3 regions of the Cutibacterium granulosum genome follow, and region 3 is predicted to be linked to each of the others. Evidence: riboswitches for the same ligand, from Rfam matches in the RefSeq annotation. Region 3 holds a riboswitch; each other region holds the start of a gene.

Region 1 (10,193 bases), 1.1 Mb from region 3:
CCCCGGCGAGCAGTGCCAGCGCGATCGGTTCATGATCGTTGCCGGGAGCGACGATCACCGAGCGCACCTCTGCTCCCGCATGGCTGGAGTGAGGACGGTCGTCGTCCCAGCATTCGGGGGCACCGTCCAGGGTCGTGTGTCGGCCATCCTGCAAGGTTTTCTCGGACTCAGCGTCCTCCTGCGACCCCGCGCCGCGGTTCGCACCATGCTGCGGCGCCAGGACCTCATCAGACGATGGAGTGGGCACGGCCCCGGAATTGACCAGCTGCAGCACGCCGACGACACGGTACCCCCGGCCTGCAGCGGTCGGGGCATCCGTCTCGGCGACGAGACACAGGTCGCGCTCGATCCACTCGGAGAAGGCGGAGAACATCCGCTCACCCGAGCGTTGTGCGGTGCGTGTCTGGCGCAGCTGCCCGCTCAGCGCATCCGACAGTGACTGAGCCTCACCCGGTTGCGCCAGACGCACGCTGATGTCTGCCAGGTCGAGGGTTCGCGAATCTGTACTGTCCACGAGAGGCCATCCTAGAACGTTGTGTTCACCGAGATGTGAGACGGTGCACTGACTCACCAGGTGTCGTTGCCGGCTCGGCCATACCTGGCCTCGTGGTCCCGGCGGGCCTGCTCCCGGTCCTTGCGCGGCCTGCGCTGAGCGTGACTGTCGTCGCGGCCACCACGTCGATCAGACCCGTGCCAGTCGGAATGGTGTCGGTTGCCGCCACGACGATCGTTGTGGTGATACCTCCCGTGACCGTTGCGTCGGCCACCACCCTTGCCCTTGCGCCGCTGCGGCTTGGGAGCGACGATCGCGTCGTACTCCTCCTGGGCGATCGGGGCGTCCAAGGCCGGAGTGCAGTGGGCGACCTGTGCAACGTGTTCGTCGCCCAGCCGCACCTGGGCCTCCTCGGGATGAACTCCGGCAGACCGGTAGATACGTGCCATGGTGCGCCGCTGGTGCGGCAGGATGAGGCTGATCACGGCGCCGTCCTGACCAGCGCGAGCGGTACGGCCGGCCCGGTGCAGGTAGTCCTTGGAGTTCATCGGTGGATCGACCTGCAGAACGAGGGTGACGTCGTCGACGTCAATACCGCGCGCGGCCACATCGGTGGCGACGAGCACCGGGAGGGAGCCCTCCTTGAAGGCGGCGAGCACTCGGGCCCGAGCCCCCTGGGTGAGTCCACCGTGCAGGGCACCAGCCATGACGCCAGCCTCACGCAGCTGTTCGGCCATTCGGGAAGCACCGCGTTGGGTGCGTGCGAAGACGATGGTGTGGCCGGCGCGATGTGAGATCTCGGCCATGAGTGAGACCTTCTCGTGCGGTTTGACCTGGAAGGCATGGTGGGTCATGGTCGCCACCGAGCCCCGTTCGGGGTCGATCTCGTGGGTGACGGGATCGTTCATGTAGGTGCGCACCAGTTTGTTGACGGCGCCGTCCAGGGTTGCCGAGAAGAGCAGCTTCTGCCCCTGCCCCACGGCGTCGAGAATGGCTCCGACAGCCTGCATGAAGCCCAGGTCGGCCATGTGATCGGCCTCGTCGAGGACGGTCATCTGCACCCCGGACAGATCGGCGTCACCGGTCTCCAGCAGGTCGACGAGGCGCCCCGGGGTGGCCACGACGATGTCCACGCCCCTCTTGAACGCCTTGGTCTGCGGACCATAGCTCATGCCACCGGCGACGAGGATCGTCGACAGGTGCATGGCCGAGGCCAATGGGGAGATGACGTCGGCGATCTGCATGGCGAGCTCGCGGGTGGGAGAGAGGACGAGGGCACGCGGTCGACGGTCCGCACGCTGCTCGGCGGACAGCCGGGTGAGCACCGGAACGCTGAAGGCCAGCGTCTTGCCCGAACCGGTGGAGGCACGCCCCAGCACGTCCTTGCCGCTGATGGCATCGGGGATGGCAGCGATCTGGATGCGGAACGGCTCGTCGATGCCGGTGGCGGCCAGGGCTGCGACGATGGGGTCGGGCACGCCGAGGGCGGAGAAACCCCCCTCGTGGTTCACCGTCGAGGTGTCGAGCTCGCCAAGATCGGTGGCCTTCCACTCCATGGTGTCGGCGTCGGAGTCATCGGCATGCCAGTCGTCCCGGTCACGACGCCCCGGCCCGGAACCGTGGGAACCCCGACCACCGCCGTCGTGACGATCCCAGCGATCACGGTTGCGATCATGCTCCCGACGCTCATGGCCGCGACGCTCGTTGCGAGGCTCGGCATCGTCTTGGTGCCAGTCACCACGCTCGCCCCGATCACGCCGAGCGTTGTTCCGCTCGTTGCCGTGGTCGTCGCGCCAGTCGTCCCGGCGGCTGGACCCGCGCCGATCACGACGCCAGTCCCCGTCGTACCGGCCACGACCACGAGCATCCCAGTCACGAGGCCCTGCCTCGAAGTCGTGCGATGCACGATCGCGTGCACCGCGCTGGTCGTTCCAGTCACGCCGATCCATCCGGTCACGACGGTCGTCACGGCGGTAGGAGTTTCGAGTGTTGCCGCGGTACCCACCGGAGCCATGACCGTACCCGCCCCGGCTACCGCCATGACGGTTGTCGCCACGTGACCGGCCTCCTCGGGGGCGCTCGTCCCGGTGCCAGTCGTCTCGATACTGCTTGGCCTGGCGTTGGTCGTCGTGGCGTCGGCCGCCATCGACCTCGGCAGCCGGGTCCCAGGCCTGGAATGACCGGCCCTTGGGATCGGTGTGGGCAGCGCGTCCAGAGTTGTGGTGGGAGCCATGTCGTGCTGCGCCGCCTCGGTTGCGTGGCTTGTGCCCTCGAGCAGCACGCTCGGCGGCCGTCCACCTCCTCTTGGGGGTGCCGTCCGCCTTGTACGACTTGGCCTTGCGGTGTGGCTTGTTGTTGGGCATGGGAATCCTCTGGTGACGAACGACTGCGCACAGCAGCAGCCGCGCGACGGCGCGGGAAGGGTGCGTGAATCGTCTTGGATGAATGCGGTCTCGATGGCGGGCGTGTAGCTGCAAGGGTCTGACACCGTCAGACGCGCATGTCACCGCATGGGAGCAGCGACACGATCGGAACCGGCCAAGCAGACTCGTGTTCGAGTCGGAATCACCTGGACGGATGGGCGCATCGAGCAACTCAACGCATCATGGGCCCACATGGGCCGAACCAACGCGCCAACGATACCTGCTTGGCCCAACAACAACCAAACGACGCCATCGGCTGCTGGTCATCCATCAGAAAATGTCACCGTTTGGACAACTGCACAATGCGGAATCGTCACCTCGAGCAGTTACCATCGAGGGTGTGCGAGTTGCGATTGTTGCGGAGTCGTTCCTGCCACAGGTGAACGGCGTCACGAACTCGGTCCTGCGTATCCTGGAGCACCTGCGCGCCCACGGACATGAGGCCCTGGTCATCGCCCCGGGCGACTCCGAGACCCCCCACGAGTACCAGGGGCATCGGGTGGTCTCGCTGGCCTCCTTGGCCTTCCCCGGTTATTCCGACGTGCGTGTCTCGGCCTCCCCGCAGTGGTCCATCGAGCGCACCCTTGCCGAGTTCGACCCTGATGTCGTCCATCTGGCTGCACCGTTCGTCATCGGCTACAAGGGGGCTCTGGCCGCTGCCTCGCTCGGCATACCTTCCGTCGCCATCTACCAGACGGACGTCCCCTCCTACGCCGGGCGGTACGGCCTGGGCAAGTTGGAACCCTACGGCTGGTACCGGGTGCGTCAGATCCACTCCCTGTCGGTGGCCACCTACGCCCCCTCCACCTATTCACGCGACCAGCTCGTCTCGCACGGCGTGCCGCGGGTGGGCATCTGGGGTCGTGGCGTCGACAAGCAACGATTCCATCCGTCGAAGCGTTCGGAGGAGCTGCGTGCCCAGTGGGCCCCGAACGGCGAGGTGGTCGTCGGGTACATGGGGCGCCTGGCCGCCGAGAAACGGGTGCAGGACATGGCCGTGCTGGCCGACATCCCCGGGGTGAAGCTCGTCATCGTCGGGCACGGCCCCGATCGTGACCAGCTCGAGAAACAGATTCCGGGTGCCATCTTCACCGGGGGTCTGGGCGGTGAGGACCTGCCGCGCGCGGTGGCATCTATGGACGTCTTCTGCTCCACCGGCGAGCTGGAGACCTTCTGCCAGGCGGTCCAGGAGGCCAAGGCCTGTGGAGTTCCGGTGATCAGTCCGCGCCGCGGCGGCCCGATCGACCTCATTGATCCCTCACGCACCGGCTGGCTCTACGAGCCGGGCAACATGGACGAGTTCCGCAGCTACGTCGTCGACCTCGTCGGTGACGGTTACAAGCGCAGGGCCATGGGAACGGCGGCCCGCGCCTCCATCGAGGACCGCACTTGGGGGCATCTGTGTGCCGAACTCGTCGGGCACTACGAGGAGGCCATCCGGATCGGATCGGTCGCAGCTCCAGCCCGTCATCGTCTGTTGGCTGCGGCCACTCACCATCCCCGTCGCAACGGTCGTTCCATCAGTCTGCTGCACCGCTGAGCCAGCGATTCCGCCACGTCAGCTGGCCGAGGCGCCAAGCCCCTGCCCATTCACGAAAAAGCTGGGCCCCGTTGATCTCCGGTGACGCTCACGGCCCGGTGCCCCACCCCACTCACGGACTCACGGAAAGCTGGGCCGCCGGCATGCTCCGATGATCTCGGGAAAGAACCCGGCGAGTTGATCTGGCGACCACGGCCCGGGATGGCGGCATGCGGTGAGCGCCTGCAGACTTGCCCCCAACAGGCCAGCCCAGCCAGCCGACACGCCAGCGGCGAGCAGTGTTCCACACACACCAGCCAGCACATCGCCCGAGCCGGCCTGCCCGGTCCACGCCGGCCCCGGCAGCGCTGCGGCACAACCGGCCTGCCCGGCAGGCATCTGGCCCGCCCCCGGGTGGTCGGCCACGTCGAGAATCTCGGACGGCGTGGGCTCCACCACGTGCCCGTTCGGGTCGGCCATCCACTGAATCGCCCCCTTGAGCAGGACGGTGGCGCCGAATCGTCGCGCCGCCTCCGCGGCCGACTCGCGCGGGTTCTCACGCACCTCGTCGCGGTCGACACCGAGCATGCGCGCCAGCTCACCGGCATGTGGGGTGAGCAGGCAGCCGTCCGGGAGCTCAGCGGGCAGCAGGGACAGGGCGTCGGCGTCGATGACCATCGGTACGCCGTCGACACAGCGTTGCTGGAGACGGCGTCCATTTGCAGCTGGGTCGTCCTGCCCCCAGCCGGAGCCGACCACCCAGGCCTGCACCCGGCCGTCGGCAAGAACGACCGACGGCATGGCAGCGAGCACCAGGTCCGCCGGACGTCGTGGTCCGACGTAGCGAACCATGCCGGCCCCCGTGCGCAGCGCTCCCAGCGTGCCGAGCAACGCTGCTCCCGGGTACTGGGAGGACCCAGTGTCCATCCCGACGACACCGCGGGAGTACTTGTCGTCTCCCGGGTCCGGGACCGGCCAGAGCCGGGCGAGGTCGTCCTCGTCGACCACACTCGTCCAACCGTCAGCACACTTCGGGACGCCATCACTGCCACCGGGCTCGACGCCGATGTCGACCACGTCGACCCGTCCGCACCGCTCAGCGGCGGGTGGGGCAACATGGCACCACTTGCGTGCCGCGAAGGTCACGGTGACATCGGCTCGTAGCGAGGTCGTGACGGCCCCGGAATTGGCGTCCAGGCCAGAGGGCAGATCGACAGCGAGCCAGCTCGCAGCGGAAAGCTGCTCCCCCAGCCTCGCAAGATCGTCCGGGATGCCAGGGCGTCCGCCAATCCCCAGGACGGCGTCGATGACGAGGTCTGGTACCACCTGGCCAGCCTGCTCCATCGTCACCACCTCACACCCCGCTCGTAGGGCGACCTGCCAACCAGCGGCATGTGGTGTGCCCAGCACCGGACAGACCCGTACATGGCATCCCTCGTCGGCGAGCTCGGCCGCGGCCAGCAGACCGTCTCCCCCGTTGTTGCCGCCTCCCACGAGCACCAGCACTGAACCGCCTCGCACCCCGCACCCCAGATCGGCGAGCATGCCCCGTGCCTGCGCGGCGACCTGCCCTGCAGCCACAGCCATGAGATCGGTACCGGGATGCGCATCGAAAAGCTTCTGTTCGGCAGCGCGCATCGCGGCCGCCGTGCACACGTACTGAGTCATTGCACCTCACAGATGACGAATGCCACGGCGAGTGCCCCGTCGTGGCTGAGGGACAGGTGAATGTCGGTGACACCGCGCTCCTGCACCGTCCTGGCAGATCCTCCGGTGAGATGCAGACGCGGCTTGCCGGACTGCTCGACGACAACCTCCACCTCGCGCCAACGCAACCCGTCCGGCCCACCAAGCGCTTTGGCAAGGGCTTCCTTGGCGGCGAACCTGGCCGCCTGGGAGCGCTTCGGCAGACTGCCCTCGGCAGGGGTGAGCACCTTCTGCACCAACCCCGGGTGGCGGGCCAGCGCGTCCTCCCACCGTTGCAGGTCGCAGACGTCCACGCCGATGCCGACAATCATGTGGTCAGCCTAGCCGCCCGAGACTAGGCTGCTTCGGCGGGCTCGTGCTGACGTCATGACGAGTCTCGCCCCGCCCCCACTGGCATGCAGCCTCAGCTTCCGTTTCGAGGCAAGGAAGGCACTGAGGAGACCCGAGAGCTGTTCAGCCATGCGTGGAATTCCGCCCACGATCTCGTTATGCTGAGCCCAAAACCATACGGGAACTCCGGTGCGAGTCCGGGGCTGTTCCCGCAACTGTGACCAGCGAGCCACTTCTCCTCGTCGCCCGACGAGACACGTCACGGCCTTTTCCGGGGCTGGAAGGCAGAGAACGCGCAACGACCTGGGAGCCAGGACACCGTGTGGCTACCCTCCGGTCACCAGGTGCGAGGAGACACCACATGCACATCACTCGTGATGCCCATTTCCGTCATGGGCACAGCACACCATTGCTCGCGACGACCGCCGTCGGACTCGTCGGTGCCATGCTGCTCACCGGCTGCGGTTCCCACGGCGAGGACTCATCCGGGGCCGGCAGCCCGTCAGCCACGGCATCCGCCTCGGCATTCTCCTCACCGGTGAAGGTGAAAAGCTGTGACGAGACCCTCACCTTCGACACGCCGCCCAAGCGGGTCATCCTCATGGGAGACACCGACGCATCGATCTTGGTGAAGCTGGGCGTCATGGACTCGATCACCGGTCGGGCCGGGGAGGTCATGGCCGACGGCTACGACGCCGACACCCTGAAGAAGATCACGGACGTGCCCACGATCACCTCCTCCGAGCTGGACACCGGTGGCGCCAAGCTCGCCACCGAGACGATCCTCGACCAGCATGCCGACCTCGTCATCGGCTATGACGAAGGTCTGGACCGTGCCGCTCTGCGCAAGGCTGGGGTCAAGGTGTACGCCCCCGACACGTTCTGCCCGCACGGCACCGGGACCGATCACGCGAGTTTCGACCTCGTCACCAAGGAGGTCAGCAAGGTCGGTGACATCTTCGGCGTCCCCGACAAGGCCAGGACCCTCAACGACGAACTCACCGGGCAGGTGAAGGACCTCACCTCCCAGGCCAGCAAGGACTCACAGCACAGCGCCGCCGCTCTGTGGGTGGAGCCCGGCAACAGCGGGTTCTACACCTACGGCACCTCGAGCATGGTGCAGCCGATCCTCGAGGCCAACGGCCTGCGCAACGTCTACGACGGCGAGAGGAAACGCGTCTTCGACGCGACGATGGAGGACGTCCTCAACCGGGATCCAGAATGGATCGTCCTGCTCGCCCAGGAGGGCGACATCGCCAAGACCAAACCAGCATTCCTCAAGTACAAGGGCGCTTCGCAGCTGCAGGCCGTGAGGAAGAACCAGGTCGTCGTCATCCCATTCTCGCTGACGGATCCGCCCACCCCACAGTCCATCAAGGGAGCCGTGGAACTGAACAAGCTCCTCAAGAAGTGATCATGCGGCACACACGCATCAGGACCATCCTGCTCGTCGTGCTGCTCGTCCTCACCCCGGTGGGAAGCATCGCCTTCGGCGCGGCCTCGGTGCCCTGGGACCAGGTCATCGGCGTGCTGGCCGACCATCTGGGGTTGCACCCGCAGGTGACCTGGGACGGCATCACCGACGCCATCGTCTGGCAGAACCGTATGCCTCGCATCATCGCCGGGATCGGCGTGGGGGCTGCACTCGGAGTGGCCGGGGTCGCCCTGCAGGCGATCGTGCGCAACCCGCTGGCCGAACCCTACGTGTTGGGAGTGAGCTCGGGGGCGTCGACGGGCGCTGCGGCGGCGATGGTCCTCATCGGCATGTCGAGCCCACTGGGGGTGGCCAGCCTGGCCTTCGTCGGTGCCCTGGTGGCCACCACCCTGGTGCTGGGAGTGGGCGGTCGACGCGGCAGCTCAGCCCTCACCCTGGTGCTGGCCGGTATCGCGGTCGGGTTCATCTTCCAGGCCGTGACGAATCTCATCATCTTCTCCGCGGACTCCCCGGAGACGGCACGCTCGGTGATGTTCTGGATGCTGGGGTCCCTGGCCAAGGTGAGTTGGACCCAGAGCATCTGGCTGGTGGGCATTGCTGCGGTGCTCATGGCGCTGTTGTGGTTGTGCGCCCCCTGGCTCGATGCCCTGGCCAGCGGTGATCAGACCTCGATGGCGGTGGGGATCAACCCCCAGGTGATTCGGCTCGTCATCCTCGTTCCGGTCTCGGCAGCCGTGGGGGCGGTGGTGTCGATGGCTGGTGGGATTGGCTTCGTCGGCCTCATCATCCCGCACCTCATGCGCTCCTTCACCGGGTACGGGCACCGAACCCTCGTCATCTCGTCGGGGCTGGCCGGCGCCATCTTCCTGGTGTGGGCCGACACGGTGTCCCGGACGATGTTCGCCCCCTCCGAACTACCCATCGGCATCATCACCGGACTGCTGGGGGCGCCGTTCCTCCTGGTGCTCGTCAACCGGATGAATCCGGCGCGGTGAGGAGGAGCCATGATTGACGTACATTCCCTGGTGATCCGCCGTGGCAACCGGGTGGTGGTCGACGAGGTGGATCTGTCCGCCGGAGACGGCAGCACCATCGGTGTCGTCGGACCCAATGGGGCAGGCAAGTCCACCCTCGTCCAGGCCATGTACCGCGCCCTACCGGCTGCCAGTGGTGAGGTGCTCATCGACAGTTCGGACGTCACCAGCCTCTCCAGGCGGGCCATTGCCCGAGCAGTGGCCGTCGTCTCCCAGGAACGTGACGAGGGTCTGCCGCTCACGGTACGCGACGCCGTGGGGTTGGGACGGCTCTCGCACCGCTCCCTGGCTGGTTATGGGGACGCCGAGGATCGCAGCATGGTGGACGCAGCGCTGGCTCGCGTCGACATAACGTATCTGGCCGATCGGCTCATCACCCAGTTGTCCGGCGGTGAACGGCAGCGTGCGCTCATCGCTCGGGCCATCGCCCAGGACACCGACCATCTGCTGCTCGACGAGCCCACCAACCACCTCGACATCCGGCACCAGTTCGAGCTGCTCGCCCTGGTGGCGACCATTCCGGCGACGACGGTCATCGTCCTGCACGATCTCAACCTGGCCGCCCGATGCTGCGACAAGCTCATCCTGCTCGATCACGGCCGTCTGGTGGCCTCCGGCCCCACCCAACAGGTGCTCGACCCCGAGCTCATCTCACAGGTCTACGGGGTGCAGGTGCACCGCATCGACCATGCCGGGCAGCCCCGGCTCCTCTTCGATCCCCTTGACAGCACAGCAGCTGACCATTCGAGACGCTGAACCACCACGGCGTCGACCGCCCCACAGGAGGCACCATGAAAACCCACCCACTCATTGCCGGCCTCACCCTCGCCCTGGCGAGCACACTGTGCCTCACCGGCTGTTCCACGTCGGCACACGAAGACGATGCCCAGTCGAGTTCGACGGCCACCACGGCACAACCGTCCGCCTATCCGGCAACAGTGATGAGCTGCACCGAGAAGCTCACCTTCACCGAGGCACCGAAAAGGGTCCTCATTCTCGGTGACACCAATGCACCCACATTGTCCATGCTCGACCTGCTGGACAGGGTGACTATGCGCACCGGAAAGATCGACACCACCGGTTACGACGTCAACACCGCAACCAAACTCATGTCCCTGCCCGAGATGAAGAGTGGTACCACAACTTTGGGTGGAGGGGCGAGCGTCGCCACCGAGAGCATCCTGGACGCCCACATCGACCTCGTCATCGGCTACGACCGAGGAGTCGACCGCAAGGCCCTGGCCAAGGCAGG
Region 2 (10,193 bases), 430 kb from region 3:
TCGCTGGCGTTGCATGGACTCGACCGTCGAGTTCTCCTCCCATTCCACCGCGGTGCCCGCCGCCAAGGAGGCGGGCACATCGATGAGGCGCTGGTTGTCACTGCCCCGCCACGCTAGGGCGAGGGTACGACGGGCCAGCAGGAACGGGCCGTCCACCAGCACGTCGACCTCACCGAACAGCTGGGCGAGGTCGGGCTCGGCCTGGGCACGGCGCAGCAGCACCTCGAACCGGTGACCCGACCAGCACCACACGTCCCACCCGATCTCGTGGGCGTGACGCGCGAGCACAGCAGCATCGGCGGCCTGCTCGCTGGCCTCGCCGCCGGTGAGCGTGAGCCCCTGCGCCAGCGACGAGGCACGCATGTCGGCCATGATCTCCGCCACCGGCATCACTGCACCACCGCACGGGTCCCAGCTGGCAGGATTCTGGCACCCTCGGCAGTGCAGGGAGCAGCCTTGGGCGAAGACGGCGTATCGCACCCCGGGTCCGTCGACGATGGACTCGGGCTCGATCCCCGCGATCCTCATCTGCGTCAGCCGTGCCGGACGCGGTCGTTGACCTCGGCGCGCTTGGCGTCGTTGAACCGGTCCAGTCCACCGACGAGGTAGCCGGTGATGCGACGAATCCGCTCGAACGGCCCGGACTCCTCACCACGCCCGCACCGGGGGCACTCGTCGTCGATGATGCCGGTGTAGCCGCACTCCGGGTCACGATCGACCGGGTGGTTGATCGACCCGTACCCCACACCGGCGTCGTGCATGGCCCGCACGATCGTCTCGAATGCCTCGACATTGCGGCTGGGATCGCCGTCGAGCTCGACGTAGGAGATGTGCCCGCCATTGGTCAACGCATGGAACGGCGCCTCCAGGCGGATCTTCTCGGCTGCACCGATGTGGTGCCAGACCGGGATGTGGAACGAGTTGGTGTAGTAGTCACGGTCGGTGATTCCCGGCAACGCGCCGAACCGTTCCCGGTCCATCCGCACGAACCTGCCCGACAGCCCCTCGGCCGGGGTGGCCAGGGTGGAGAAGTTGAGCCCGGTCTCCTCGGCGGCGCGGTCGGTACGCTCCCGCAGATGGCTGATGAACCGGTACCCGAGGTCCCAGGCCTCCTGGGACTGCCCGTGATGGGCCCCCACGAGGGCGGTGAGGGTCTCGGCCAGGCCGATGAACCCGATCGAGAGGGTTCCGTGCCGCAGCACCTCCTCGACGCTGTCGTCGGGACCGAGCCCCGCAGAGTCGATCCAGACCCCCTGCCCCATGAGGAACGGGAAGTTACGCACCTTCTTGCGAGCCTGGATCTTGAATCGCTCCAGCAGCTGATCGATGACCAGGTCGATGGATGCGTCGAAGTCCGACATGAACCGATCGACGTCATGGTCTGCCTGGATGCCCAGACGCGGCAGGTTGATGCTGGTGAACGAGAGGTTGCCACGCCCCCAGGTCTGCGCCCTGCTGGTGTCGTGGACGTTGGACATGACGCGGGTGCGGCAGCCCATGTAGGCGATCTCGGTCTCGGGATGGCCGGGGCGGTGGTACTCGGCGTTGAAGGGGGCGTCCTGGAAGGAGAAGTTCGGGAAGAGACGCTCGGCGCTGGTGCGGCAGGCCAGCTGGAAGAGGTCGTGGTTGGGGTCGCCAGGATGGTAGTTGACCCCTTCCATGACGCGGAAGATCTGGATCGGGAAGATCGCCGTCTCGCCATTGCCCAGCCCGGCGCGGGTGGCCTCCAGCAGGCAGCGCATCACCAGCCGGGCCTCCGGGCTGGTGTCGGTGCCGTAGTTGATCGAGGAGAACGGCGTCTGGGCACCAGCGCGCGAGTTCATCGTGTTGAGGTTGGCGATGAAGGCCTCCATCGCCTGGTAGGTGGCCCGTTCGGTCTCGGCCACCGAGCGGGTGCGTACCTCGTGGTGGACCCGGACCACCTGCTCGGCGGAGAGTTCGGGCCAGGCCTCGGCGAGTTTTTCCCGCTCGGCGTGCTGGGTGGCGTCGTCGGCCTCCAGGGGCCAGGTGGCGGCAAGCCGCGTCACCTCGTCCTGACGTTCCTGGTCAGCACCGAGGACGCCAGCGGACTGAGCCATGTTGGCTCGCATCCGATCGGCGCAGGTGAGGGCGACGCCGGGGGCCATGTCCCGGTCGAAGTTGGGGACGGCCTGACCACCATGCTGGTCGTTCTGGTTGGACTGGATCGCGATGCACGCCAGGGCTGCGTAGGAGTTGATCGAACGCGGGGAGCGCAGGTGTCCGTGCCCGGTGGAGAAACCGGTGCGGAACAGCTCGCTGAGGTTGATCTGGCAGCAGGTGGTCGTCAGGGTGAGGAAGTCGAGGTCGTGGATGTGGATGTCACCGTCCCGGTGGGCGGCGGCATGGGCCGGGTCGAGCACCGAGAGCAGGTTGAACTGCTTGGCCGACTCGGTGCCGAAGCGCAGCATCGAGCCCATCGCTGTGTTGCCGTCGACGTTGGCGTTCTCGCGCTTGACGTCGCTGTCCCTGGCATCGGAGAAGGTGATCTCGCGCAGCGAGGTCATGAGGGCCGACTGCTGTTCGCGAGCCGTGGAGCGGCGCTGCCGGTAGAGGATGTATGCCTTGGCCGTCTCGGCCTGGCCGCGCTCCATGAGGACCTTCTCGACGACGTCCTGGATGTGTTCGACGTCGGGGATCACGGGGCCGGTCGCGGTGGCGGCCACCGTACCGGCACCGGGGCGCTGCTCGCTGCGTAGTTCGTCGACGACGGCCAGTGCGACGCTCAGCGAGATGGCCTCGGCCTCGGCGACGCCGGTGGCCTCCAGGGCCTTGCGAGCGGCATGGGCGATGCGGGCTGGGTCGAAGGCGACGATGCGCCCGTCGCGCTTGCGCACCTGACGTAGCACGGTGGAGGACGTCTGCCCCGGTCCATGCGACGTGAGCTGGGACGTGGTGGTGTGCCTCACGGGTGTGGTCGAGGGCGTCTGGGGGTGGTGTACGGTCATGTCTCTCCTCGGAGTTCGCCGCCCCTGTCACAGGGCTCGTGCAGCCGGGTCACAGCCCGGGTACTGGCAGGTCTTCGGACTCGGGGACGCGATCGTTCGATCTCCTACTGGACGACGCTTCCCAGCCAGTGGCCAGTGCGTGTGTCGCCGGTCGTTTCCCATACCGCTGCGGGACAGTCCCGGATTCCCACCGGGTTCCCTCTTGGCTCTCATATCCCAACATCTTGTGTTTGGACTGAAAGACCAGTACGACATCTAGTTATACACCATGTGGAACCCGCCGGTAGGCACATCTTGGGGCGTGTTCGGTGCAGGCGAATCTGCGGGCATGAGGAACGCCTCCACCCGATTGCTCGAGCGGAGGCGTTCCCCAAGGGATTGCGTCAGTCGATCAGCTCACTGATCCGTCACGACGATGACGTGGAGCTGACGGGGACCGTGCACCCCATTGACTCGGGCCAGCTCGATGTCACTGGTCGCCGAACCGCCCGAGATCCACGTCAGCGGGTGATGATCGAGCACGGCCGGTCTGACGGCCTGCACGGCCTCCGGCACATCGGAGACGACCTGGCTTGCCTTGATCACGCAGACGTGACGGTCGGGAACCAGGGTGAGGGCACGTCGTCCCTGATCGGCCAGATGGGTGAGCACGATGGTGCCGGTGTCGGCCACACCGGAGGCAGCCGCCGTGACGACGGCCTGGGTGTCGTCCAGCTCGGTCTTGCTCAGTTCCGGATCGTCGACACGAACCTCGATGCCAGCCTCGGAGATGGCCGTGCGCCAGGACTCGTCAAGCCCGGAGGGGACGACGACGGACTCGTCGGCCCCGGTCTCCTTGAGGGCGTCGACGACGGCCTGGGGCACGTCGACGGCGGGAACCTCCACGACGGAACAGTTGTAGTCGCGCACCCGCTGCACGAAGGTGCCCACGACGTCGTCCATGTCGATGCCCCGACCGTACTGCCAGGTGATCGGCGCATCCTTCTGCGGATCGGACTGCGTGACGTCTGCGGTGGCCTGGCGGATCCGGGCCAGGATGTCCTCACGGGCCTGAACTTCGTCGATCATCAGTGCTCCTCCCGATTCTTCTTCCACCAGTTGCGGAAACTCTGCGACGGGATCTCGTCGACGTCGCGGTACTTGAGCCATCGTTCGGCCACGGGAACCGGGATCGGCCCCAGCTTCTTGCCGCGCATCACCTTGCCGGCCAGCTGCGAGCCCTTCTGGACCATCTCGAAGTGCTTGGCGTCGCTCAGGGCCCACTGTGAAGTCTTCATGAGCCCCATCTCACCGGCTACCTCGTAGTCGGCGGGGATCTTGTCGGCCTTCTCGGACTGCACGACGCGCTGACGCAGGTGCACGAGGATGTCGGTGAAGGGGATCTTCACCGGGCACACCTCGTTGCACGCACCGCACAACGAGCAGGCGTAGGGCAGGCCACGGTCGACGGGGTCCTCCACACCACGCAGCTGCGGGTTGAGGGCGGCACCGATCGGTCCGGGGTACACCGAGCCGTAGGCGTGGCCGCCGGTGCGCTCGTAGACCGGGCAGATGTTGAGGCAGGAGGCGCAGCGGATGCAGCGCAGCACCTCGCGTCCCAGCTCGTCGGCCAGGGCGTCGGTACGACCGTTGTCCATGAAGATGACGTGCTGCTCCTGGGGGCCGTCACCCTCGGTGACACCGCTCCACATCGAGTTGTAGGGGTTCATCCGCTCGCCGGTGCCCGAACGGGGCAGCAGCTTGAGGAACACCTCGAGGTCGTCGTAGCTGGGCAGCACCTTCTCGATGCCGACGACCGACACGAGGGTCTCGGGCAGGGTGAGGCACATGCGGCCATTGCCCTCGGACTCCACGATGACCAGTGATCCGGTGTCGGCGAGCACGAAGTTGCCACCCGAGACGGCCACTTTGGCGCGCAGGAACTTCTCACGCAGGTGCAGACGGGCCGCGTTGGTGAGCTCCGGAGGATTCTCCGAGATGTCCTCGGGGGCCGGGCGGCCGTAGTTCTTCATCTCCTGCAGGAAGATCTCCCGCACCTCGGAACGGTTGCGGTGGATGGCCGGCACGACGATGTGGGAGGGGCGGTCGTGGCCCAACTGCACGATGAGCTCGGCCAGGTCGGTCTCCCAGGCGGCGATGCCCTGTTCCTCCAGGTACTCGTTGAGGTCGGTCTCCTGGGTGGTGATGGACTTGATCTTGACGACCTCGTCCACCCCCTTGGCCTTCGCGACCTGGGCGACGATCTCGTTGGCCTCCTGGGCATTGCGGGCCCAGTGCACGTGCACCCCGTTAGCCTTGAGGGATTCCTCGGCCTGCAGCAGGTAGGTGTCCAGGTGACGCCCCACCCGGTCCTTGATCTCCTTGGCGGCACCACGCAGATCCTCCCAGTCCGGGGACTCGGAGACGCGCATGGCGCGCTTGTTGCGGATCGTCGTGGTGGCGTTGCGCATGTTCTTGCGCTGCACACCAATGCTCAGCTCACGCTTGGCGGCTTCGGAGAACTTCGGCATCCCCAGGAACGTTCCGGGGTTGTCCGGGGCCGGGGTGAGACGGGCGACCCCGTTGTTGCCCTCGGTGATCCGACGCAGTTCGGTGGTCATGGTCAGTCCTCCTCCGTGTTCGCCAGGATCTCGGCGAGGTGAATGGGCTTGACGCCAGAGTTCTGCCGCGACAGCACTCCGCCGATGTTGAGCAGGCAGGAGTTGTCACCTGCGACGACGTACTCGGCACCGGTCTCGCGCACGTGACGGGCCTTGTCGGCCGCCATGGCGGCGCTGACGTCGGGGTTCTTGATGCTGAACGTACCGCCGAAACCGCAGCACTGTTCCTCGGCGGGCAGGTCCACCAGGGTCATGCCGCGCACGTTCCTGAGCAGCTGGTAGGGGCGGTCGCCCAGGTGGATGAGACGGCGTCCATGACATGACGGGTGATAGGTGACCGAGTGCGGGAAGTAGGCGCCGACGTCGGTGACACCCAGCACGTCGACGAGGAACTCCGGCAGATCGTAGGTGCGCTTGCTGGTCTGGGCCGCGGCTCGCTCGAGCCCCTTGTCGCCGATGTGCTCGGCGATCATGGTGTGCTGATCACGCACGGCTGCGACACACGAACCCGACGGGGCGACGACGTAGTCGTAGTCGCTGAACGCGTCGACGTAGGAACGGATCATCGGAACCGTCTCGTCGAAGTATCCGGTGTTGGTGGTGATCTGGCCGCAGCAGGTCTGCTCGTAGGGGAACTCGACGGTGCAGCCGAGTCGCTCGAGCAGGCTGGTGACGGCCTGCCCGGTGCGAGGGAACATGACGTCGTTGATGCACGTGATGAACAGTGCGACGGTCATCCCCTGACCGGGACGCCCAACCTTCTCGGTGGCGTTCTGCGGGGTGATGGTGGTCATTGGAGCACCTCCTGATGGTGCATGGAAGGGGTTGACGACGTGACAGTAGTAATCATGGCACCATCCAGCCCAGGACCGGGGTGGACATGAGTCCAACGAGGATACACATGAGTACCAGCAGGATGAGGGAGTACTTGAACACCTTCCTCAGGATGACCGACTCGCCGCCAGCCAAGCCGATGGCAGTGGCGGCCACGGTGAGCGACTGCGGGGAGATCATCTTGCCGACGACACCACCGGAGGCACCGGCACCGACGAGCAGGTGCTTGGTGCCCGCCACGCCCAGGTGGGATCCGGCGCCGATCTGGTCACCCACGCTGGCCTGCAGCTGGGAGAACAGGATGTTGGCCGAGGTGTCCGAACCGGTGACATAGGTACCGATCCAGCCGAGGATCGGGGCGAGGAACGGGTAGACGGCACCGGCACCGGCGATGAACAGCCCCAGGGCGAGGGTCTGGCCCGAGTCGCCCATGACGTAGGCCAGGGCGACGACCGCGCCGATCGTCAGGGCGGAGAACTTCATCTTCTTGGCGTTGGTCCACAGTTCGGTGAAGATGTCCTTGATCGACACCCGGTAGATGAGCCCGACGAGGATGGCAACGATGGCCAGCAGGAATCCGGGTTGCGACAGCCAGGGCCAGGTGAAGGTCTGGTGGGCCGATGGTGCGCCGGAGGCGGACATGATCTCCGACAGCCCAGGCCAGGTCATCGGGGTGTCCGCCTTGACCAGGCCCTGTTTGATGCTGGGGATGGCTGCCACGGAGAAGACGACGATGACGAGGATGTAGGGCACCAGGGCCATGAAGATACGGTGGCCGGTGAGACCTTCGGTGGATGGGGCCTCGGCCGAGACGGGTTCGGTCTCCAGTGCCTCGTCCATGGGGATGCCGATACGCTCGGCGGCTTCGCGGCCGCCCTTGGGCTTCCACACCTTGAGGAAGATCATGGCCAGGGCGACGGTGACGACGGCGGCGAAGATCTCGGTGAGGTTGTACACGGCTGTGCTGCCGACGATGATCTTGGTGGCTCCGAAGACGATGCCGACGAACAGGCCGAACGGCCACACCTCCCTGACGCCCTTGCGGCCGTCCATGATGGCCAGCATGAGGAAGGGCACCACCAGGCAGAGCACGGCACACACCCGGGCGGTGATCGGGGCGACGTCGGTGACGTTGAGCCCACCGGTCTTGGCGGCCATGAGCACCGGCAGACCCACGGCGCCGAAGGCCACCGGAACGGTGTTGGCGACCAGGGCCGTCACTGCGGCACGCAGCTTGCCGAAGCCGATGGCAACGAGCATGGCGGCGGCGATGGCCACCGGGGCACCGAAGCCGGCCAGGGCTTCCAGCAGACCGCCGAAGCAGAAAGCGATGAGGATGCCGAGCACACGCGGGTCGTCACTGATGAGGAAGAAGGTGCGGCGCAGGTCGTCGAACCTGCCCGAGATCACCGTCACCTGGTACATCCAGATGGCACTCAGCAGGATCCACACGATGGGGAACAGACCGTAGAGGAAACCCTCCACACTGCTGGAGATTGCCGTACCGAACGGCATCTTGAAGGCGGTGATCGCCACGACGAGGGCGACGAGCCACGAGAAGAGGCCGGCCCAGTGGGCTTTCCATCGCAGTGCCCCCAGGGTGATGAGCATGGAAAGAATGGGTAGCAGCGCCACCAGGGCAGACAGCCACTGCTTCCCCAGGGGGTTGGGGTCAGGCGTGAACGCCTCGAGCAATACCATCGGGACTCCGTTGTTCCACAATTTTTCAGGGCAAGGTGCAGGGATGGCCACGCGTCCCAGCGAGCACATCCGTGCAGGACCGTTATTGGTCCGACCAATAACATTGAGCCTATGAGGCGAGTTTTCGCGTCGTCAAGCGGTCTAGCCGGATACTTCTACCATGCTTCTGCACGTTCGTGCAGGGGCTCAATCATGACCACGCGGACGCGACGACGTGCTCCCTCGGGCGGTGACGAGCACGTCGGGTGTGCCACACTGGTGAACCACACGAATGAGGCTGCTGGGCCCCACCGGTGACGTCGACGTCACCGTGCCACGGGCCATGACAGTCCCGGGAGGAAAACCGTCGCCTGCGACGATCATGCTCACGCACCCCGAGAGAACACGCCCCATCCGGTGTCCCCCGAGAGCCCTCCGCCCGGAGCGCCCCGAACCAGGAGTGAGACGATGCCCGACAGTTTTGTCAGACCCGGCAGACGCAGCCACGGCGGAGGTTTCGACGTCGCCCTGGACTACTTCGAGGAAGGGATTTCCTCAGGACGACTCACCAATGGTGACAAGCTTCCCAGTGAACGTGACCTCGCCACGCAACTGGGTGTGAGCCGCGGGGCGGTGCGTGAGGCGATACGGATGCTGCAGGCCCTGGGCATCCTCGTCTCGGAGACCGGGCGGGGCAACGGCACCCGGGTGGAGTCGTCCCCGTCCAACGCCATCGGAAGAATTCTGCGGCTGCAGCTGGCCCTCTCCCTCGTGTCGTTCTCCGACCTCACCGAGACCCGCGTCGCCCTGGAGCGCGCCACCAGCGCTGCTGCCGCACGTCAGCGTCGCCCAGAGCCGTTGGTCCGGGCGCAGAAGGTTCTGGATCGCATGTCCGACGCGAGCGACCAGGACACCTTCAACGAGCTGGACACCGATTTCCACATCGCCCTGGCCGAGGCGGGGGGCAATGGCCTCATGAGTGACCTCACGGTGGCCATCCGCGAAGCGGTGCACTCCCCCATCAAGTCGGCAGAGTTGGCGGTGGCGGACTGGACCGGCACCCGACGGCAACTCGTCGACGACCACGTCGCCATGCTGCAGGCCGTCAAGGCCGGGGACGCGGAACAGGCCGCGCGCCTCACCGAGAAGCACATCCGGTCGGCCTACGCCACCTTGCTGCACGAGTGAGCCACCCGGGAAGATCGCCTCGGGCAGGGTGCCCCCGAACCAGCGAGGCGGGCCACTGCCAGACCAGTCATCGTCGGGGCACGCGGTCACGTCTGCGTGGGAACGCTCAGCCCTGCTGCTTGTCGAGTTCTGTCTGCAGACGCTCGAGCTTGGCCGTCATCTCGCCGGTGCGACCGGGGCGGATGTCGGCCTTGAGCACCAGCGAGACGCGAGTGCCGTACTCGCCGACCGCCTCGGTGGCGCGCTTGACGACGTCCATCACCTCATCCCAGGAGCCCTCGATCTCGGTGAACATGGAACTGGTGTGGTGCGGCAGACCGGACTCCTGCACGATGCGCACGGCGGACGCCACGGCGTCGGCGACCCCACCGTCCTCGCGGGAGGCACGACCACCACTGGGAACAAGACTGAATGCAACGATCATGGGTCCAGTATGTCCCCAGTACCCACTCAGGAGGAGGGGAACCGGACCACTTCGGGAAATCATCTAGACTGCTCGACGCGGGCCTTGTCACACGAAAGTTCCCCGGCACATCGCACGAGGTGCTTCGTCACCGACACACGATCAGCCACCACCGCGGTGACTCTCAAGCACAGTCGTACGTCCGCGGGGAAAGGATTCATGTCCAGCGGAGTCATCACACCTGCCACGATCCCCCAGCAGAGACGGTTCATCCGCAAGGTCACCCTTGCCACCGCGTGGGGAGAGGGTCTTGATGGCTACGACCTGGGAATCATCAGCGTCGTCATCGCCTCCATCGCCAAGGACCTGCACATGGGGGCTGGCGTGACGGGTCTCATCGGTGCGTCCTCACTCATCGGCATCTTCATCGGGGCACCCCTGTTCGGTTACCTCACCGATCGCTATGGCCGGCACAAGATGTTCCTGCTCGACCTGGTGATCTTCCTCATCGCCGGTGTGGCC
Region 3 (10,193 bases):
CAGGGGTCACGTGGGTTGCCAGCGTCATGCCGAGGCAGAGAGCCACGATGGCTGCCACAGTGAGTGTGAACTCCGGTGTGTGGAAATATTTGCTCGTTGACCAGTTGTCGAACCTGCTTGCGGGGTAGAGGAGTGTGCACAACGCAAGTACGCCGGAGAATGCGATGACGATGAATCGTGGCTCCAACCAGAAGGCCCAGGTTGCGTGGCGAGGGGCAGGTTCTGGTGAGGCACAGCGACTGTCTGAACATGATTCGCCGTCCAGGATCGCTCGACGAGGGCTGACGTAGGGACGATGGTCGTAGGTGCTGGATGATTCTGGGGGAAGGAGATGTGCTGGCCGCCGAGGTGCTGAGTGGCTGGGGCGGTTCAAGGGGTGTCGTCCGTTCGGTTCTCCGTCGTGCAACATCAATATGCTCCGTTGGGGAACAGCACGACCTTGACCGTCTTGAGGATGATCGAGATGTCTCCCAGAAGGGACCAGTTCTCGACGTACCTGAGGTCGAGTCGGATGGCTTCCTCGAGTGGTAGGTCTGAGCGCCCTCCAATTTGCCACAGCCCCGTGATCCCAGGTTTGACGAGCAGGCGTCGATGAGTTGGCCCCTCATACTCGTCCACCTCGCGTTGCACTTGAGGACGTGGCCCGACGATGCTCATCGAGCCTCGAAGGACGGTCCAGAACTGGGGCAGTTCGTCGATGGAATACTTTCTGATGAATCTGCCGACCTTGGTGATTCTTGGGTCATCCTCCATCTTGAACAGGAGTGCAGACCCACCGTTGGCGTCGATGAGTTCCGCCATACGCGCTTCGGCATCCACTGCCATGCTTCGGAATTTGTGAATCGTGAAGGGTTTCCCATTCTCGCCGATGCGTTCCTGTTTGAAGATGACTGGTCCGCCGTCCTCCAGTCGGATGGCGAGTGCCGTGACCGCCATGGTTGGTGAGAAGACAATCAAGGCCACAGTTGACGCCAAAATGTCGAATACTCTTTTGATGAGATACTTTATTCCGGAGTATCTGGCCAGATCGACGTGAACGAGGTTGAGCCCCGCTGCCTCGTATGTGCTCATCCGCGGTCCGGCGACATCGATGAGTTCGGGTATGAAGAGGAGCTGGGTACGACAGTCCTCAAGATCCCAGGACAATTGCTTTGTCTGCACGCTCGACATACCGCCGGCGGCCACCACGGCAGAGAGTGGAAACTCGCGAACCTCCTTGAGGAGCTGTGGGTAGCCGAGTACTGGCAGGTCTGCAGGAAGGTCACTGCATTTCTGTGGTTCCTCCCCGTTGAGGCAAACGGCAGCAGGTGCGTAACCGACGGCGATGTTCCGGCGAAGAGTCTGGACGGTTCGCTCGACCTCTGGGCCAGCCCCGATCACAAGTGTCGGGATCAGGAATCGTCCTTGCTTGCGGGACCGTTGGATGACTTTCCGGATCACCTTCCGCTCGAGGCACATGAGGATCAGTCCCAAGGGCAACGCAATGAGGAACAGGGATCGGGACACCGACAACTTGAACAGGTAGCTGAGAACTGCCAGAACGCCGAAGACCCACAGGGTTCCACGCATGGCCAGTTGGTACTGCTGAAGGCCAGAGCCCACCAGTCGGATTCGATGGCTGCCATTGGTGGAAAGGACGACGAGCCACACACTCCCAAGGCCCAGGGCGAGCGTCGGATAGGTGAGGCACCGAGCCCCGGCCAGAGGGGTGTCGGGATCGGGTATGCGGATGTACAACGTTGCCATGAGCGCCGAGGCAATGGCCAAGGCATCGCCAAGGACAAGCACATTGCGTATGTGGCTCGGCCAAGATGGATGTCTCACACCCGTTGGCTTGCTACTGGGAATGATGATGCCTTTCGGATACGGCGTACGTGCTGGTACCAAGAAACCTGAACTCCGGTCATGCTAACATTTGGCTTGGCATCTTGCTCAGCACCCCCATCCAAAATCAGTCTCCTTGGACGGAGAACTTGGGGCGGGATTTCCCGTATCGGCTCCGATGGTGCGCGGAAGGTGGAGACAGGACAAGGGGATCCAGCGTGGATGACGATGATGAGCTTGACCTCTTTGGTGCCGATGAGGGTGTTCCCCCGCGGCGCGGTATGGATGCACACAGGCAGGACGAGGAATCGATCACCGAGGGCGTTGGAGCGGCATCATCGGGGCATCGTCGTCGTGCCCCAGTGATCTTCCTGTGTGCTGTGCTGGCCATCATCCTGCTTGTCGTCGGTGTTCTGGGCTATTTCCTCAAGCACCTCACCAATGGTCTGGACGAGATCAATCGGGAGCCTCTCACGATGCCCACCGCGAGCCCCCGCCCCAGCACGGCTACGGATGGCGCTCGAACCTTCGTACTCCTGGGATCGGACTCCCGGGGTTGGGATCGAGGTCGGTCCGACTCCCTGATGGTGGCATACCTGCCAGCGGATCGAGAGCATCTGTACCTCATCAGCTTCCTGCGTGACATGTGGGTGACGATCCCGCCCAACAAGGTCATCGGCAAACCTTCCCAGGCCAAGATCAACGCTGCATATTCGTGGGGTGGCGTGCCGCTGACCATTCAGACCCTTGAAAGTTTGACGAATGTACGCATGGATCATGCTGCCGTCATCGACTTCACTGGTTTCAAGGAACTCACGACCGCTCTTGGCGGTGTACAGGTGTACAACGATCAGGATTCCACCATTGAGGGCATGCACTTTCCAGCAGGAGACATCACGCTCAAAGGCAATGCGGCCCTCAAGTACGTCCGCGAACGCCGGGATCTCAAGAACGGCGATCTTGATCGTGCGCGCCGTCAGCGGGATGTCCTCACGGCCATCATCGACAAAACCCTCTCTGCGGGTACGCTCGCCAATCCCTCGAAGTTCGATGACGTCGCCACCTTGGCCGGACGTACCATGACCGTCGACGACAAGCTCACCAATTCGGAGATTCGCAAACTTGCCATGAGTCTGCGATTCACCTCCGGTGACAAGGTCGTGCAGGTGCAAGCCCCCATTTCCGGGTTTGGCAGGTCGAAGGACGGTCAGGCCTATGACGTCGTCGACAAGGAAGGGCTGCAGGAGCTCTCGGATGCCATGCGCAACGACACCATGGATGTGTACGTCGAGAATCACCCACAGTGAGCCGTACCGGTCACGGCCGTGATGCATTGACCGAATACTCTGGGCACTGCGATGCTCGATCACAACCTCGGGAGGATCCATGGACACCATCACCCTCACTGCCGACGACGGTGCGCAGATTGACGTGCTCATCTGGCGGCCTGGTTGTCAACCGCGTGGATTCATCCAACTGGTGCACGGGTTCGCCGAGTACGCTGCTCGCTACGACGAGTTCGCACGTTGCCTGGCGCAGTCTGGCTGGCTCGTGGTGGCCAACGATCACCGTGGCCACGGACCGCGGGCACTGGCGGACGGCACCCTCGGGCAGGCCCCCGACCGGGGCTACCATCAGATCGTTGACGACCTGTGTCGAGTGACCGATGATGTGCGCTCCCAGCACCCGAAGCTGCCCTGGATCCTCGTGGGTCATTCGATGGGGTCGTTCCTGGCGCGGATCGTCGCAGCTCGTCGGGGCCGGGAAATGACTGCGCTCGTGCTACTGGGGACCGGAGCTTCAGCAGGCCCATTGGCGAAGGTGGCTCGTGGTGCGGCGACCAGCCAGATTGTCATGGCTGGTGAGGATTCTGCCAGTCGAGTGATGGAGACCCTGATCTTTGGCTCCATGAATCTTCGGTTTCGTCCCGTTCGTACCCGGTTCGACTGGCTCAGCCGACAGGCCAGTGAGGTGGACGCCTACTGCAATGATCCACTGTGCGGATTCACTGCCTCGGTGGGGCTGTACCGGGAGCTGGTTCGGCTCAGTGAGACGAGCAACTCCAGTACGATCCTACGAGCCATTCCACCGCGGCTGCCGGTACTGCTCATGAGCGGTGACAGCGATCCGGTCGGCGGCAACGGCAGGGGAGTGCGTCGCGTGGCCGGTGAGCTTACGGCGAACGGGGTGCTCCAGGTGGACGTCCATCTGGAGCCTGATGCTCGACATGAGCTGCTGCACGAACGAGACCGGGAACAGACGTATCGGCTTCTGGAGACGTGGATCGGCAAGACGGTTGAGGCTCGCTCGGACCATCCCCGATGTGCGGTCTCACCAAGGTGACGCCGTGACAAGGCCGTATCCTCTGCCTCCGATGAATCTTCCGGGAGGGGTGACGGCTGGCCAGCGCCCAGGAGACGCTGGCTCGTGTCGTGGCACAGTGGCCCCGGAGTCGGATTTCGCTGCAGGGATGCAGATCTGTGAGCGAAGGATACGACGAACGAGTGAAAACTGGGTCGATTGTGCCAATTCCTCGCTGCACGATCGTGCGTAGGAGGTAGCCCCCTGCTGCCCGGTCGACGTTCATCTTATAAGCTGGTAGGAGCTGGTGCTGGGAAGGTCGTGATCGCGTGAGGTCATGGGTTGGACCAGCAGTGAAAGGGAATCCGGTGAAACTCCGGAACTGCCCCGCAGCGGTGAATGGGAACGAGATCACCATTGACGCCATCCCGTCCGGGACGACGGCAATCAAGCACTGGGCTTCGGCCCCGGGAAGCGGTGACGTAGGACTCGTCAACGACGAGACGCCCATGAGTCCGAAGACCTGCCAGCATGTTGCCGCACCCGGTGCGACGACAATGACGTGGTCCCCGAGGGGAGGACGACGACGTATGTCTATCCAAAGCGGAGCAGGAGTCTGAAGAGTATGACTGATCCCGACAACGTCTCGACGCCGGCCAAGGTCGACATGCCCGAGACGCTCACCCTCGCCGGTGACTTCCCGGCCCCGACCCAGGAGCAGTGGCACAAGGAGGTGCTCAAGGTCCTCAACCGTGGGCGTCCCGAGGGCAAGCAGCTCAACCTCGAGAAGGGCATGGCACGTCTGCAGCCGACCACGGTCGACGGCGTCAAGATCGAACCCATGTACACCCGCCAGGATGCTCCCGAGGACCTCGGAGCTCCCGGCGTTCCCCCGTTCACCCGTGGTACCACCATTCGTACCGGCGTCATCGACTCCTGGGACGTGCGTGCCCTGCACGAGGACCCCGATGTCGCCTTCACCCGCAAGGCGATCCTCACCGATCTCGAGCGTGGTGTCACCTCCATCTGGCTGCGAGTCGGTGACGACGCCATTGCCGCCTCCGACATCGATTCCGTGCTCGAGGGTGTGTTGCTCAACCTGGCCAAGATCGAGGTTTCCAGCCGCGATGACCAGGCCGTTGCCGCCGATGCCCTGCTGGCTGCCATCGAGAAGTCCGACGCCAAGAAGGATGAGATCTCGTTCAACCTGGGCATCGACCCGATCGGTTCAGCTGCCATCAATGGTGGCGAGCCCGACCTGTCCGGACTCTCCGAATGGGTCAAGAAGGTTGACGGGTACAAGAATGCTCGACCGATCGTCGTCGACGCGACCGTGTACCACAACGCCGGTGCCGGTGACGTCGCCGAGCTCGCCTGGGCCATTGCCACCGGTGTCGAGTACGTGCGTGCCCTCATCGAGCAGGGGCTGACTGCCGAGCAGGCCTTCGACAGCATCAACTTCCGGGTGTCTGCCACCCATGACCAGTTCCTCACCATCTCGCGACTGCGTGCCCTGCGTACCCTGTGGAACCGCGTCGGTGAGGTCTTCGAGGTTCCCGCAGGCAAGCGTGGTGCACGTCAGGAGGCCGTCACCAGCTGGCGTGAGCTCACCCGCGACGATCCCTACGTCAACATCCTGCGTGGCACCATCTCCACCTTCGGTGCCGCCGTCGGCGGTGCCGAGGCCATCACGACGCTGCCCTTCGACGACGCCATCGGCCTGCCGAAGAGTGACTTCTCGCGTCGTATTGCCCGCAACACCGGCATCATCCTCTCCGAGGAGTCGAACATCGGCCGCGTCAACGATCCGGCTGGTGGCTCCTTCTACGTCGAGTCGCTCACCAAGTCCCTGGCAGATGCTGCCTGGGCTGAGTTCCAGAGCGTCGAGGCCGCTGGTGGCATGGCGGCAGCCCTCACCGGTGACCATGTCCGCACCGAGCTCGACAAGCTCAACACCGAGCGTGCCAAGCGGTTGGCCACTCGTAAGCAGCCGATTACGGCCGTCAGCGAGTTCCCGCTGCTGGACGCCAAGACCGTCGAGACCAAGCCGTTCCCGCAGGGTGCACCCCACAACGGGCTGCAGTGGCATCGCGATGCCGAGGTCTTCGAGGCCCTCGTCGATCGCTCCGCCACCTGCGCCGAGCGTCCGAAGGTCTTCCTGGCCTGCTTGGGGACTCGTCGCGACTTCGGCCCCCGTGAAGGATTCTCCGCCCCGGTGTGGCACATCGCTGGCCTGGAGACCCCCGAGTGCGAGGGAGGCACCACCGAGGAGGTCGTCAAGGCCTTCAAGGAGTCCGGTGCCCAGATCGCCGACCTGTGCTCCAACGCCAAGACCTACGCCGAGCAGGGACTTGAGGTCGTCAAGGCTCTCAAGGACGCCGGTGCCAAGGCCGTCTACCTCTCCGGTGCCTTCAAGGAATTCGGTGACGACGCCGCAGCAGCCGAAGAGCTCGTCGATGGACGCGTCTTCCTCGGGATGAACGTCGTCGACACCCTCTCCTCCGTTCTCGACACAATGGGAGTTGCCAAGTGACAACCTTGCCCCGTTTCGATTCCATCAACCTGGGTGATGCGGCCGTTCCCGCCGACGCCCAGGAGCAGTTCGCCAAGCTCGCCGCCGCTGCTGGTGAGCAGGATCCGTGGATCACTCCTGAGCAGATCGAGGTCGGACACCTCTACTCCCAGGACGTCTACTCCGACATGGACTGGCTGGGCACCTACGCCGGTATCCCGCCGTTCACCCACGGTCCCTACGCGACGATGTACGCCTTCCGTCCGTGGACGATTCGTCAGTACGCCGGATTCTCCACCGCCAAGGAGTCCAACGCCTTCTACCGCCGCAACCTGGCTGCTGGCCAGAAGGGTCTGTCGGTCGCCTTCGACCTGCCGACCCACCGCGGTTACGACTCCGACAACCCTCGTGTTCCCGGTGACGTCGGCATGGCCGGTGTGGCCGTGGACTCCATCCTCGACATGCGCGAGCTCTTCGCGGGTATCCCGCTGGACCGCATGTCGGTGTCCATGACGATGAACGGCGCCGTGCTGCCGATTCTCGCCCTGTACGTGGTGGCCGCCGAGGAGCAGGGCGCCAAGCCCGAGCAGCTCGCCGGTACGATCCAGAACGACATCCTCAAGGAGTTCATGGTTCGTAACACGTACATCTACCCGCCGCTGCCGTCGATGCGGATCATCTCCGACATCTTCGCCTACACCAGTGCGAACATGCCGAAGTGGAACTCCATCTCGATCTCCGGTTACCACATGCAGGAGGCTGGCGCCACCGCCGACATCGAGATGGCCTACACCCTGGCCGACGGTGTCGACTACATCCGTGCCGGTGAGTCGGTGGGTCTGCAGGTCGACCAGTTCGCCCCGCGCCTGTCGTTCTTCTGGGCCATTGGCACCAACTTCTTCATGGAGGTCGCCAAGATGCGCGCGGCCCGCATGCTGTGGGCCAAGCTCGTGCACCAGTTCGGGCCGAAGAATCCGAAGTCGATGAGCCTGCGTACCCACTCGCAGACCTCCGGCTGGTCGCTGACCGCCCAGGACGTCTACAACAACGTCATCCGCACCTGTGTGGAGGCCATGGGGGCCACCCAGGGACACACCCAGTCCCTGCACACGAACTCCCTCGACGAGGCCATCGCCCTGCCGACGGACTTCTCCGCCCGTATCGCCCGTAACACCCAGCTGTTCATCCAGCAGGAGTCGGGCACCTGCCGTGTCATCGACCCGTGGACCGGCTCGGCCTACGTCGAGAAGCTCACCCTGGAGCTGGCTCGCAAGGCATGGGGCCACATCCAGGAGGTCGAGAAGGCCGGCGGTATGGCCAAGGCCATCGAGAAGGGCATCCCGAAGATGCGCATCGAGGAGGCTGCTGCCCGTACCCAAGCACGCATCGACTCGGGTCGTCAGCCCCTCATCGGCGTCAACAAGTACCAGCTCGACCAGGAGGAGCCCCTCGAGGTGCTCAAGGTCGACAACTCCCAGGTGCTCGCCGAGCAGAAGGCCAAGCTCGTCAAACTGCGCGCCGAGCGTGACGAGGAGGCCTGCCAGCAGGCTCTGGAGCGCTTGGCATGGGCGGCTGCGAACCCCGATCCCACCGATCCGGATCGCAACCTGCTCAAGCTGTGCATCGACGCCGGTCGTGCACAGGCATCCGTTGGCGAGATGAGCGACGCCATGGAGCGCAGCTTCGGTCGCTACACCGCCCAGATTCGCACCATTTCCGGTGTGTACTCGAAGGAGGCGGGGCACACGAAATCCTCTGCCAAGGTCCACGAGCTCGTTGAGGAATTCGAGCAGAAGGCTGGACGTCGTCCGCGTATCTTCATCGCCAAGATGGGTCAGGACGGTCACGACCGTGGCCAGAAGGTCGTTGCAACCGCCTACGCCGACCTCGGCATGGACGTCGACGTCGGCCCGCTGTTCCAGACCCCGGAGGAGGCCGCCCGTCAGGCCGTCGAGGCCGACGTCCACGTGGTTGGCGTCTCCTCCCTTGCCGCCGGACACCTCACCTTGGTGCCGGCCCTGCGCAAGGAGCTGGACAAGCTGGGACGTTCGGACATCATGATCGTCGTCGGTGGCGTCATCCCGACCCAGGACTTCGACGAACTGCGTGCCGACGGTGCCGCGGCGATCTACCCGCCGGGAACCGTCATCCCCGATGCAGCGGTCGACCTCATGACCCAGCTGCTCGAGCGCATTGACGAGGACTGATCGTCACGAGCTGATCCTCAAGGTTCACGTCGGCCCCGGACCCTCGCTGGTTCGGGGCCGGCGTGCATCCCAGGCGCACCCCTGACAGAGCAGTCCGGTCCAGGACTGGGCACCTGTCCAGTGCAACCCGTCCCACGACTGGAGGCCTGGATCCAGAACAGCCTGCCTCACGACTGGACACCGGCACTGCACTCGGTCCCCACCCAGTCAGATGGGTGACGACTGACTTCATCCCCAACCCCCTCACACGTGCTCCAGACGCGATAAGTTGGAGTAACGCGCTTGTAGAGCGAGCCCAAGAAGGAGCGACATGGCTATCGACGTACCCGAACTCGTTGACCAGGTGCTGGCCGGAAACCGCCAGGTCATCGCCCGAGCGCTGACCTTGGTGGAATCGAGCAAGCCTTCCCACCGGGAGAAGGCCCATGAGATGTTGCGTCAGCTCGCCCCGCACACTGGCAAGGCAATTCGTGTCGGTATCTCTGGCGTACCGGGAGCCGGAAAATCCACCTTCATCAACAAGATGGGAACCAAGCTCATCAAGGAGCACGGCCATCAGGTAGCCGTGCTGGCCGTGGACCCGTCGTCCACCCGAACCGGCGGCTCGATCCTCGGTGACCGAACCCGTATGGGAGAGCTCGCCACCCTGGATGACGCCTTCATCCGCCCCTCACCCTCTGGCGGTCACCTGGGCGGTGTGGCCCGGGCCACCCGAGAGGCCATGATCGTCATGGAGGCCGCCGGGTACGACGTCGTACTCGTCGAGACGGTCGGTGTCGGGCAGTCGGAGGTCGCCGTATCCGAGATGGTCGACACCTTCCTCATGCTTGCCGTGGCTGGTACCGGTGACCAGCTGCAGGGCATCAAGAAGGGCATCCTCGAACTGGCGGACGTCGTCGCGGTCAACAAGGCCGACGGCGACAATGCCGGTAACGCCCGCGTCTCGGCACGTGAACTGTCCATCGCCATGAAACTCGTCCAGGCCGACCAGAACCGTCGTGTCCCGGTGCTCACCTGCTCCTCCTACACCGGCGACGGGCTGGACGACCTGTGGCAGGCGGTTCTCGACCACCGGGAGTACCTGGAGTCGGACGGGTCCCTGCAGGCCCGCCGCTTGGAGCAGCAACGTGAATGGCTGTGGGCCATGGTGGAGGACGAGATCCTGGAGTCGTTGCGGCACGAGCCGAAGCTGCGCGAGGTCGCCCAGAGGATCGAGGCCGACATGAGCATCGAGGCCACCAGCGCGCTCAAGGGCGCCGAGGAGATCCTGCAGACTTTCGCCCAGGTCGTCCCCGACCTGCCGTGGGCCCAGGGCACCATGGGGAGCCAGGGCTGAGCATCACCACGGG

Evidence for each region. Region 3 has a riboswitch for cobalamin ahead of mutA (methylmalonyl-CoA mutase small subunit). Riboswitches for the same ligand answer to the same signal wherever they lie in the genome.
Region 1: another riboswitch for cobalamin. It lies ahead of CKV91_RS09200 (ABC transporter substrate-binding protein); the one in region 3 lies ahead of mutA (methylmalonyl-CoA mutase small subunit).
Region 2: another riboswitch for cobalamin. It lies ahead of CKV91_RS02765 (anaerobic ribonucleoside triphosphate reductase); the one in region 3 lies ahead of mutA (methylmalonyl-CoA mutase small subunit).

What each region holds. Positions count from the first base shown of each region.
Region 1 covers NZ_LT906441.1:2,147,556-2,157,748, forward strand. Annotated here, with positions in the region: gene tsaE (tRNA (adenosine(37)-N6)-threonylcarbamoyltransferase complex ATPase subunit type 1 TsaE) at 1-514, opposite strand, end outside; gene CKV91_RS09180 (DEAD/DEAH box helicase) at 568-2,049, opposite strand; gene CKV91_RS09185 (glycosyltransferase family 4 protein) at 3,257-4,456, shown strand; gene CKV91_RS09190 (bifunctional ADP-dependent NAD(P)H-hydrate dehydratase/NAD(P)H-hydrate epimerase) at 4,577-6,103, opposite strand; gene CKV91_RS09195 (holo-ACP synthase) at 6,100-6,453, opposite strand; cobalamin riboswitch at 6,651-6,793, shown strand; gene CKV91_RS09200 (ABC transporter substrate-binding protein) at 6,834-7,886, shown strand; gene CKV91_RS09205 (FecCD family ABC transporter permease) at 7,889-8,902, shown strand; gene CKV91_RS09210 (ABC transporter ATP-binding protein) at 8,912-9,697, shown strand; gene CKV91_RS09215 (ABC transporter substrate-binding protein) at 9,733-10,193, shown strand, end outside.
Region 2 covers NZ_LT906441.1:657,891-668,083, reverse strand. Annotated here, with positions in the region: gene CKV91_RS02770 (4Fe-4S single cluster domain-containing protein) at 1-528, opposite strand, end outside; gene CKV91_RS02765 (anaerobic ribonucleoside triphosphate reductase) at 534-2,966, opposite strand; cobalamin riboswitch at 3,015-3,229, opposite strand; gene CKV91_RS02760 (LutC/YkgG family protein) at 3,363-4,034, opposite strand; gene CKV91_RS02755 (LutB/LldF family L-lactate oxidation iron-sulfur protein) at 4,034-5,566, opposite strand; gene CKV91_RS02750 ((Fe-S)-binding protein) at 5,569-6,360, opposite strand; gene CKV91_RS02745 (L-lactate permease) at 6,413-8,101, opposite strand; gene CKV91_RS02740 (FadR/GntR family transcriptional regulator) at 8,549-9,268, shown strand; gene CKV91_RS02735 (thiamine-binding protein) at 9,375-9,692, opposite strand; gene CKV91_RS02730 (MFS transporter) at 9,891-10,193, shown strand, end outside.
Region 3 covers NZ_LT906441.1:1,083,587-1,093,779, forward strand. Annotated here, with positions in the region: gene CKV91_RS04540 (O-antigen polymerase) at 1-409, opposite strand, end outside; gene CKV91_RS04545 (sugar transferase) at 409-1,788, opposite strand; gene CKV91_RS04550 (LCP family protein) at 2,043-3,131, shown strand; gene CKV91_RS04555 (alpha/beta fold hydrolase) at 3,211-4,167, shown strand; cobalamin riboswitch at 4,448-4,670, shown strand; gene mutA (methylmalonyl-CoA mutase small subunit) at 4,751-6,658, shown strand; gene scpA (methylmalonyl-CoA mutase) at 6,655-8,844, shown strand; gene meaB (methylmalonyl Co-A mutase-associated GTPase MeaB) at 9,155-10,180, shown strand; gene CKV91_RS04575 (RNA-binding S4 domain-containing protein) at 10,184-10,193, opposite strand, start outside.